2 linked regions of the Bradyrhizobium diazoefficiens genome follow. Each later gene encodes a partner of the first gene's protein in a complex. Links are inferred from orthologs where the notes say so. Each region holds a gene or a part of one and is shown on either strand. Other genes may lie near its edges.

Region 1 (3,813 bases):
GAGGCTCGGTCCAAGCTCCTCCTCGGCCATGGCGACGTCACTCTTCTTGATTTCAACGCCATTGACCTTGGCCAGAACGGGATCGTCGGCCGCCCGGAGCGGGCCGGCGACCGCCAGGGACAGCGCCAGGGCAAAGCAGCCAGCCAGGGCGGACGCGTGGCGGAAACGCTGGCCGGTGGTTACCGGGAACGAGGTGGTCATGCAAAATCCTTATGTTGAAGCAGGGCTGCTTAAGCCGGGCGGACACTCGCCCAATTCAGGGGGGCTTGGCAACGCGAAAAGTCTGTCAAAATGATGAATTAGCCGCAATGCGCCCGCCGTTGACAAGGCCCTGACCGGGCCATATCTCTGCCCGGTCGCGACCATGGCGAGGGCGTTTGTTTTGCTGCGTTTTTGGCCGTTGAACCCAGACTAGCCCAATTCCCACCCATATGGCGGATGACCCCCGCAGTCCGGGCTCTGACGCCAACAGGCGTCACGGTGTGTTGATAGGCAGATGGGTGACAACTTCTTGGCTGCAACGCGGTTAAATCGCGAACACAGGAACTAGGCATGATCGGCGCGCTCGCCCGCAAGTTTTTCGGCTCCGCCAACGACCGGCGGGTGAAGGGATACCAGTCCCGCGTCAGCGCGATCAACGCGCTGGAGGCGGAGGTCTCGAAGCTCTCCGACGAGGCGCTCAAGGCCCGCACGGTCGAGTTCAAGAAGCAGCTCGCCGAGGGCAAGACGCTCGACGACCTGCTGGTGCCCGCCTTCGCCACCGTGCGCGAGGCCGCCAAGCGCACGCTCGGCCAGCGCCATTTCGACGTCCAGCTGATCGGCGGCATGGTGCTGCATGAGGGCGACATCGCCGAGATGAAGACCGGCGAAGGCAAGACGCTGGTGGCGACGCTCGCGGTCTACCTCAACGCGCTCGCCGGCAAGGGCGTCCACGTCGTCACCGTCAACGACTACCTCGCCCGCCGCGACTCCGGCTGGATGGGCCAGATTTACGGCTTCCTCGGCCTGACCACCGGCGTCATCGTCCACGGCCTCGACGATGCCGAGCGCAAGGCGGCCTATGCCTGCGACATCACCTACGGCACCAACAACGAATACGGCTTCGATTATCTGCGCGACAATATGAAGTACCGGCTCGAGGACATGGTCCAGCGGCCGCACTTCTACGCCATCGTCGACGAAGTCGACTCCATCCTGATCGACGAAGCCCGCACGCCGCTGATCATCTCCGGCCCGCTCGACGATCGCTCGGACTTCTACAACACGATCGACGGCTTCCTGCCCAAGCTCGACAAGAGCGACTACGAGGTCGACGAGAAGCAGCGCACGGTGACGCTGACCGAAGCCGGCATGGAGAAGATCGAGACGTTGCTGCGCGATGCCGGCCAGCTCAAGGGCGAGTCGCTCTACGACGTCGAGAACGTCTCCGTCGTGCACCACATCAACCAGGCGCTGCGCGCCCACACGCTGTTCACCCGCGACAAGGACTACATCGTCCGCGACGACGAGGTCGTGATCATCGACGAGTTCACCGGCCGCATGATGGCCGGCCGGCGGTATTCCGAAGGTTTGCACCAGGCGCTGGAAGCCAAGGAGCACGTCCAGGTCCAGCCGGAAAACCAGACGCTGGCTTCGATCACTTTCCAGAACTATTTCCGGATGTACGAAAAGCTCGCCGGCATGACCGGCACGGCGCTCACCGAAGCCGACGAGTTGTTCGACATCTACAAGCTCGAGGTCGTGGAAATCCCGACCAACCTGCCGGTCGCCCGTCTCGACGAGGACGACGAGGTCTATCGCACTCAGAACGAGAAATACGCCGCGATCCTTTCCGAGATCGAGCGCGCCAATTCGCGGCTGCAGCCGGTGCTGGTCGGCACTGCCTCGATCGAAAAATCGGAAGTGATCGCCGAATACCTCAAGAAGCACGGCTATCGGCAGATCGATTTCGGCAACGAAAATTCGATGCAGAAGCTGTACGCCGCGGCGCGCGCCAACAAGCCGGCAAAGCTGTTCGCGGTCCTGAACGCGCGCTTCCACGAGCAGGAAGCCTACATCGTCGCCGAGGCCGGCGTGCCCGGCGCGATCACGATCGCGACCAACATGGCCGGCCGCGGTACCGACATCAAGCTCGGCGGCTCGCTCGATATGCGCATCCAGCAGGAGACCACCGGCATCGAGGACGAAGCCGAGAAGGCCAAGAAGATCGAGCAGATCAAGGCCGACATCGAGCACTTCCGCGACATCGTGCTGAAGGCCGAGGAGACCGTCGAGATCGAGCCGGCCAAGGGCTCGAAGCCGGCCAAGACCGTCAGGAAGCCGGGCGGCCTCTACATCATCGGCTCGGAGCGGCATGAATCCCGCCGCATCGACAACCAGCTGCGCGGCCGTTCCGGCCGCCAGGGCGACCCCGGCCGCTCAAAGTTCTTCCTGTCGCTGGAAGACGATCTGATGCGCATCTTCGGCTCGGATCGCCTTGACAGCATGCTCCAGCGTCTCGGCCTGCAAGAGGGCGAGGCCATCATCCATCCCTGGATCAACAAGGCCTTGGAGAAGGCGCAGCAGAAGGTCGAGGCGCGCAACTTCGACATCCGCAAGAACCTGCTCAAGTTCGACAACGTCCAGAACGACCAGCGCAAGGTGATCTTCGACCAGCGCGTCGACCTGATGAAGGACGACAGCGTCGCCGAGACCGTCACCGACATGCGCCATGCCTTCATCGACGACCTCGTCGCCAAGCACGTGCCCGAGCATGCCTATGCCGAGCAGTGGGACGTCGCCGGCCTGAAGGAAGAGCTGAAGCGCGTGCTCGATCTCGATCTGCCGGTCGACGATTGGGCCAAGGAAGAGGGCATCGCCGACGAGGAGCTGCTCAAGCGCATCGAGACCCGCGCGGACGAGCACATGGCGGCCAAGGTCGGGCAATGGGGCCCCGACGTGATGCGTTACGTCGAGAAGACCATCCTGCTGCAGACGCTCGACCATCTCTGGCGCGAGCACCTGATCATGCTCGACCATCTGCGTCAGGTCATCGGCCTGCGCGGCTACGGCCAGCGCGATCCGTTGCAGGAGTACAAGACCGAGGCCTTCAACCTCTTCCAGGAGATGAGCGCGCATCTGCGCGAGGCCGTCACCGCGCAGTTGATGCGCGTCGAGATCGTCCCGCCGGAGCAGGAAGCCCCGCTGTTGCCGCAGATGGAAGCGCACAAGCTCAACCCGGATACCGGCGAAGACGAGATGGCACTTGCCAGTGTCACGCTCGCCCCGCAGGCCACCGACGCGGCGCTGCGCGATCCCAAGAACCCGGCAAGCTGGGGCAAGGTCGGCCGCAACGAGGACTGCCCCTGCGGCTCAGGCAAGAAGTACAAGCATTGCCACGGGCGGTATGCGTAAGGTTAGCTGCGCTGTCATGCACGTGAGGCGCTGAGCGCTCGCCTCAGCCTCCACTGTCGTCGTCCGGCTTGACCGGGCGACCCAGTACGCCGCGGCCTTTCGATTCAACAACGACGGTCTCTGGAATACTGGATCGCCCGATTAAATCGGGCGACGACGGCTGAGTGTGTGGTGTGCAGCTATCGCGTCGGCGAGAAAGCGCAAAGGCGCCCCCTTAGTTCGAGCTATCGATCAAGCTCTCCAGCAGCCGCTTCAGCTCGCTCGTCGACTTGTCACCGTAGCTCTCCAGGATGTGCTCTTCCTGGTCGACCGCGAGCGAGTTGAGTTTCCGACACAGCACCTTGCCGCGGTCGGAGATGAACATCAGCACCTTGCGACGGTCGTTCGGGTCCTGCACGCGATAGACCAACGTGTCGGAGA
Region 2 (2,877 bases), 4.2 Mb from region 1 along the record:
GCGCGGGTGACTTCGTCGATGGCCATCATGCCGTCGATGGTGGAGAGCTTCCGACGCTCGGAATAATAGTGAATCAGCGGTTCCGTCTGGCTGCGGTAGCTGGCTAACCGCTTGGTCAGGACCTCCGGGGTGTCGTCGACCCGGACCTCCTCCCCGCGCTCCCGCATCTGGGCGACGCGGGTCTCGACGCGGCTCAGCAGCGCGCTCTCGTTGACGCGGAGCTCGATCACGGCGTCGAGCTTGAGATGCTTGTGCCGGAGCAGATCATCGAGCGCCTCGGCCTGCGGCACGGTGCGCGGAAAACCATCGAGGATGAAACCGTTCTTCGCATCCGCCTGGTCGATGCGGTCGGAGATGATGCCCACCACAACCTCATCGGGCACGAGCCCGCCGCCGGCCATGATCTCCTTGGCCTTCAGACCGACCGGCGTTCCCGCCGCGACGGCTGCACGCAACATTTCGCCGGTCGAGAGCTGGACGATGCCATAGCGCTGCACCAGCAGTTGCGCCTGGGTCCCCTTGCCTGACCCCGGCGGTCCCAGAAGTATAATTCTCATCGGCGTACGCCCCCCGAATGGTGAGCGATACGTCGCGCACCCGTGTTTGAAAGTTCAGTAGCAGTGCAAATCATAATCGGCGCCGCACCGCCACCCATATCATAGGGGAGCAAATGCCCGGACGCCAAGAAGGCCTTTGAAATCAGTGATTGTGCTGCGGTGAGAGCAGCTCCGCCGATGCGGCCGAATGACTAGCTGATCGCCTCGGCGGGCGCCGCGCGTTGCTCGCGCGGCGAATCGGCGGCGCGGGCGCGCCGCCTCGAGAGGACGCCGCGTCTTAGCGGCGGCGGCCCCGCAGCTTCGACTTGCGGATCAGGCCTTCATACTGATGGGCGAGCAGATAGCCCTGCACCTGCGCCACCGTATCCATGGTGACGCTGACCACGATCAGCAGCGAGGTGCCGCCGAAGTAGAACGGCACCGAGGCATAGGAGATCAGGATTTCCGGGATCAAGCAGACGATCGCCAGATAGATCGCGCCGAGCACGGTGATGCGCGACAGCACGTAGTCGATATATTCCGCGGTACGCTCGCCCGGTCGGATGCCCGGGACGAAGCCGCCATGCTTCTTCAGATTGTCCGCGGTCTCGGTCGGGTTGAACACGATCGCGGTGTAGAAGAAGGCGAAGAACACGATCAGCGCGAGATAGAGGATCAGGAACAGCGGACGGCCGTGGCCGAGCTGGGTGGTGATCCACTGGAACCATTCCGGCCCACTGCCCGCGTTGAAGTTCGCAACCGTGGTCGGCAAGAGCAGCAGCGAGGACGCGAAGATCGGCGGGATCACGCCGGAGGTGTTGAGCTTGAGCGGCAGATGCGAGGACTGGCCCTCGAACATCTTGTTGCCAACCTGGCGCTTCGGATACTGGATCAGGAGGCGGCGCTGGGCCCGCTCCATGAACACGATGAAGGCGATCACGGCGACCGCCATCACGATCACGACCAGGATCAGGCCGGTCGACATCGCGCCCTGACGGCCGAGCTCGAGCATGTTGGCCAGCGCCGCGGGCAGCTCCGCAACGATACCGGAGAGAATGATCAGCGAGATACCGTTGCCGATGCCGCGCGAGGTGATCTGCTCACCCAGCCACATCAGGAACATGGTGCCGCCGGTCAGCGTGATCGCGGTGGAGAGACGGAAGAACATGCCGGGGTCGCTGACGACGTTGCCGGCGCCTTCGAGGCCGACTGCGATGCCGTAGGACTGGAACGCGGCCAGGATCACCGTGAGGTAGCGGGTGTACTGGTTCAGCGTCTTGCGGCCCGCCTCGCCTTCCTTCTTCAGCGCCTCGAGCTGCGGCGAGACGGTGGTAAGGAGCTGGATGATGATCGAGGCCGAGATGTACGGCATGATGTTCAGCGCGAAGATCGCCATGCGGTGGATGCCACCGCCGGCGAACATGTTGAACATGCCGAGGATGCCGCCTGCCTGCGAGCGGAACACCTGCTCCCAGATGTTGGGATCGATGCCGGGCAGCGGGATGTAGGTTCCGAGCCGATAAACGAGCAGCGCACCCAGGGTGAACCAGATGCGCTTCTTCAGTTCGTCGGCCTTGGCGAACGCGCCGAAATTGAGGTTGGCTGCCAGTTGTTCCGCTGCTGAGGCCATATTGGACTTTCTCCCGCCGCCTTTTGCGCCGTCATACCCGCGGCCGGGCTAATTTAGCGGACGCCGGACATTATCTGGGGCTTCGGCTTCGATAAGTCCATCGTCCCGCATGCGCAAAGGCCCGCGAGGCGCGGGCCAATGACGCAGTTGTTACGCCGCCTCGCCTTCTTCCTTGGCAGGGGCGAGGATCTTCACTGAACCACCGGCCTTCTCGACCGCTTCGATCGCGGTCTTGGTGGCACCATGGACTTCGATGTTCAGCTTGGCCTTGAGCTCGCCGCGGCCGAGCAACCGCAGGCCACCCTTGGCGCGGCGCAGCACGCCGGCCCTCACCAGGGCCTCAACGTTGACGACGCTGCCGGTGTCGAGCTTCTTGGCATCAACCGCATCCTGGAGCCGGTCGAGATTGATCTCGGCGAACTCCACGCGGAAGATGTTGTTGAAGCCGCGCTTGGGCAGACGGCGATGCAACGGCATCTGGCCACCTTCGAAACCCTTGATGCGCACGCCCGAACGCGCGGTCTGGCCCTTGCCGCCGCGGCCGGACTGCTTGCCCTTGCCCGAACCGATGCCACGGCCGACGCGCATGCGCTTCTTGCGCGAGCCGGCATTGTCGGCGATATCGCTGAGCTTCATCGCCCTGCTCCTTGTGTTTTGCGCATGATCTGGTCCGAAAACCGGTTCGGGATCATGCGCGCAATTTTACTTCTC

Evidence for each region. Proteins that work in one complex are often made in the same cells at the same time.
Region 2: the proteins of secA (region 1) and secY are in contact, whole or in part, in a crystal structure (PDB 3DIN), measured with the Thermotoga maritima proteins. The link is inferred for Bradyrhizobium diazoefficiens from one-to-one orthologs. Residues at the interface, in WP_004082002.1 of Thermotoga maritima: Glu261, Ala262, Arg263, Lys300, Ala301, Arg302, Thr303, Ile304, Ile305, Leu323, Tyr324, Asp325, Pro326, Val329, Ser330, Tyr333, Ile336, Lys340, Phe345, Val349, Glu363, Phe364, Tyr374, Ser375, Gly376, Gly377, Glu393, Ile395, Thr482, Ser483; in WP_004081795.1 of Thermotoga maritima: Glu108, Gly109, Glu110, Glu111, Ala236, Glu237, Arg238, Arg239, Ile240, Thr241, Ile242, Gln243, Tyr244, Ala245, Arg246, Arg247, Val248, Thr249, Gly250, Arg251, Arg252, Val253, Tyr254, Gly256, Ala257, Ser258, Thr259, Tyr260, Leu261, Pro262.

What each region holds. Positions count from the first base shown.
Region 1 is NZ_CP067102.1:7,818,306-7,822,118, reverse strand. Bases 197-3,593 are described here. They hold secA (preprotein translocase subunit SecA), read left to right. Parts: upstream 197-552; coding sequence 553-3,393; downstream 3,394-3,593. Other genes in these bases: JJC00_RS36545 (peptidylprolyl isomerase), read right to left, coding at 197-201. In the rest of the region: more of JJC00_RS36545, read right to left, coding at 1-196; JJC00_RS36535 (MarR family winged helix-turn-helix transcriptional regulator), read right to left, coding at 3,608-3,813. UniProt on the Escherichia coli protein: Required for protein export, interacts with the SecYEG preprotein conducting channel.
Region 2 is NZ_CP067102.1:3,634,947-3,637,823, reverse strand. The notes cover bases 1-2,815. They hold secY (preprotein translocase subunit SecY), read right to left. Parts: upstream 2,167-2,815; coding sequence 835-2,166; downstream 1-834. Other genes in these bases: rplO (50S ribosomal protein L15), read right to left, coding at 2,317-2,802; JJC00_RS16695 (adenylate kinase), read right to left, coding at 1-557. Outside these bases: rpmD (50S ribosomal protein L30), read right to left, coding at 2,869-2,877. UniProt on the Escherichia coli protein: The central subunit of the protein translocation channel SecYEG. Consists of two halves formed by TMs 1-5 and 6-10.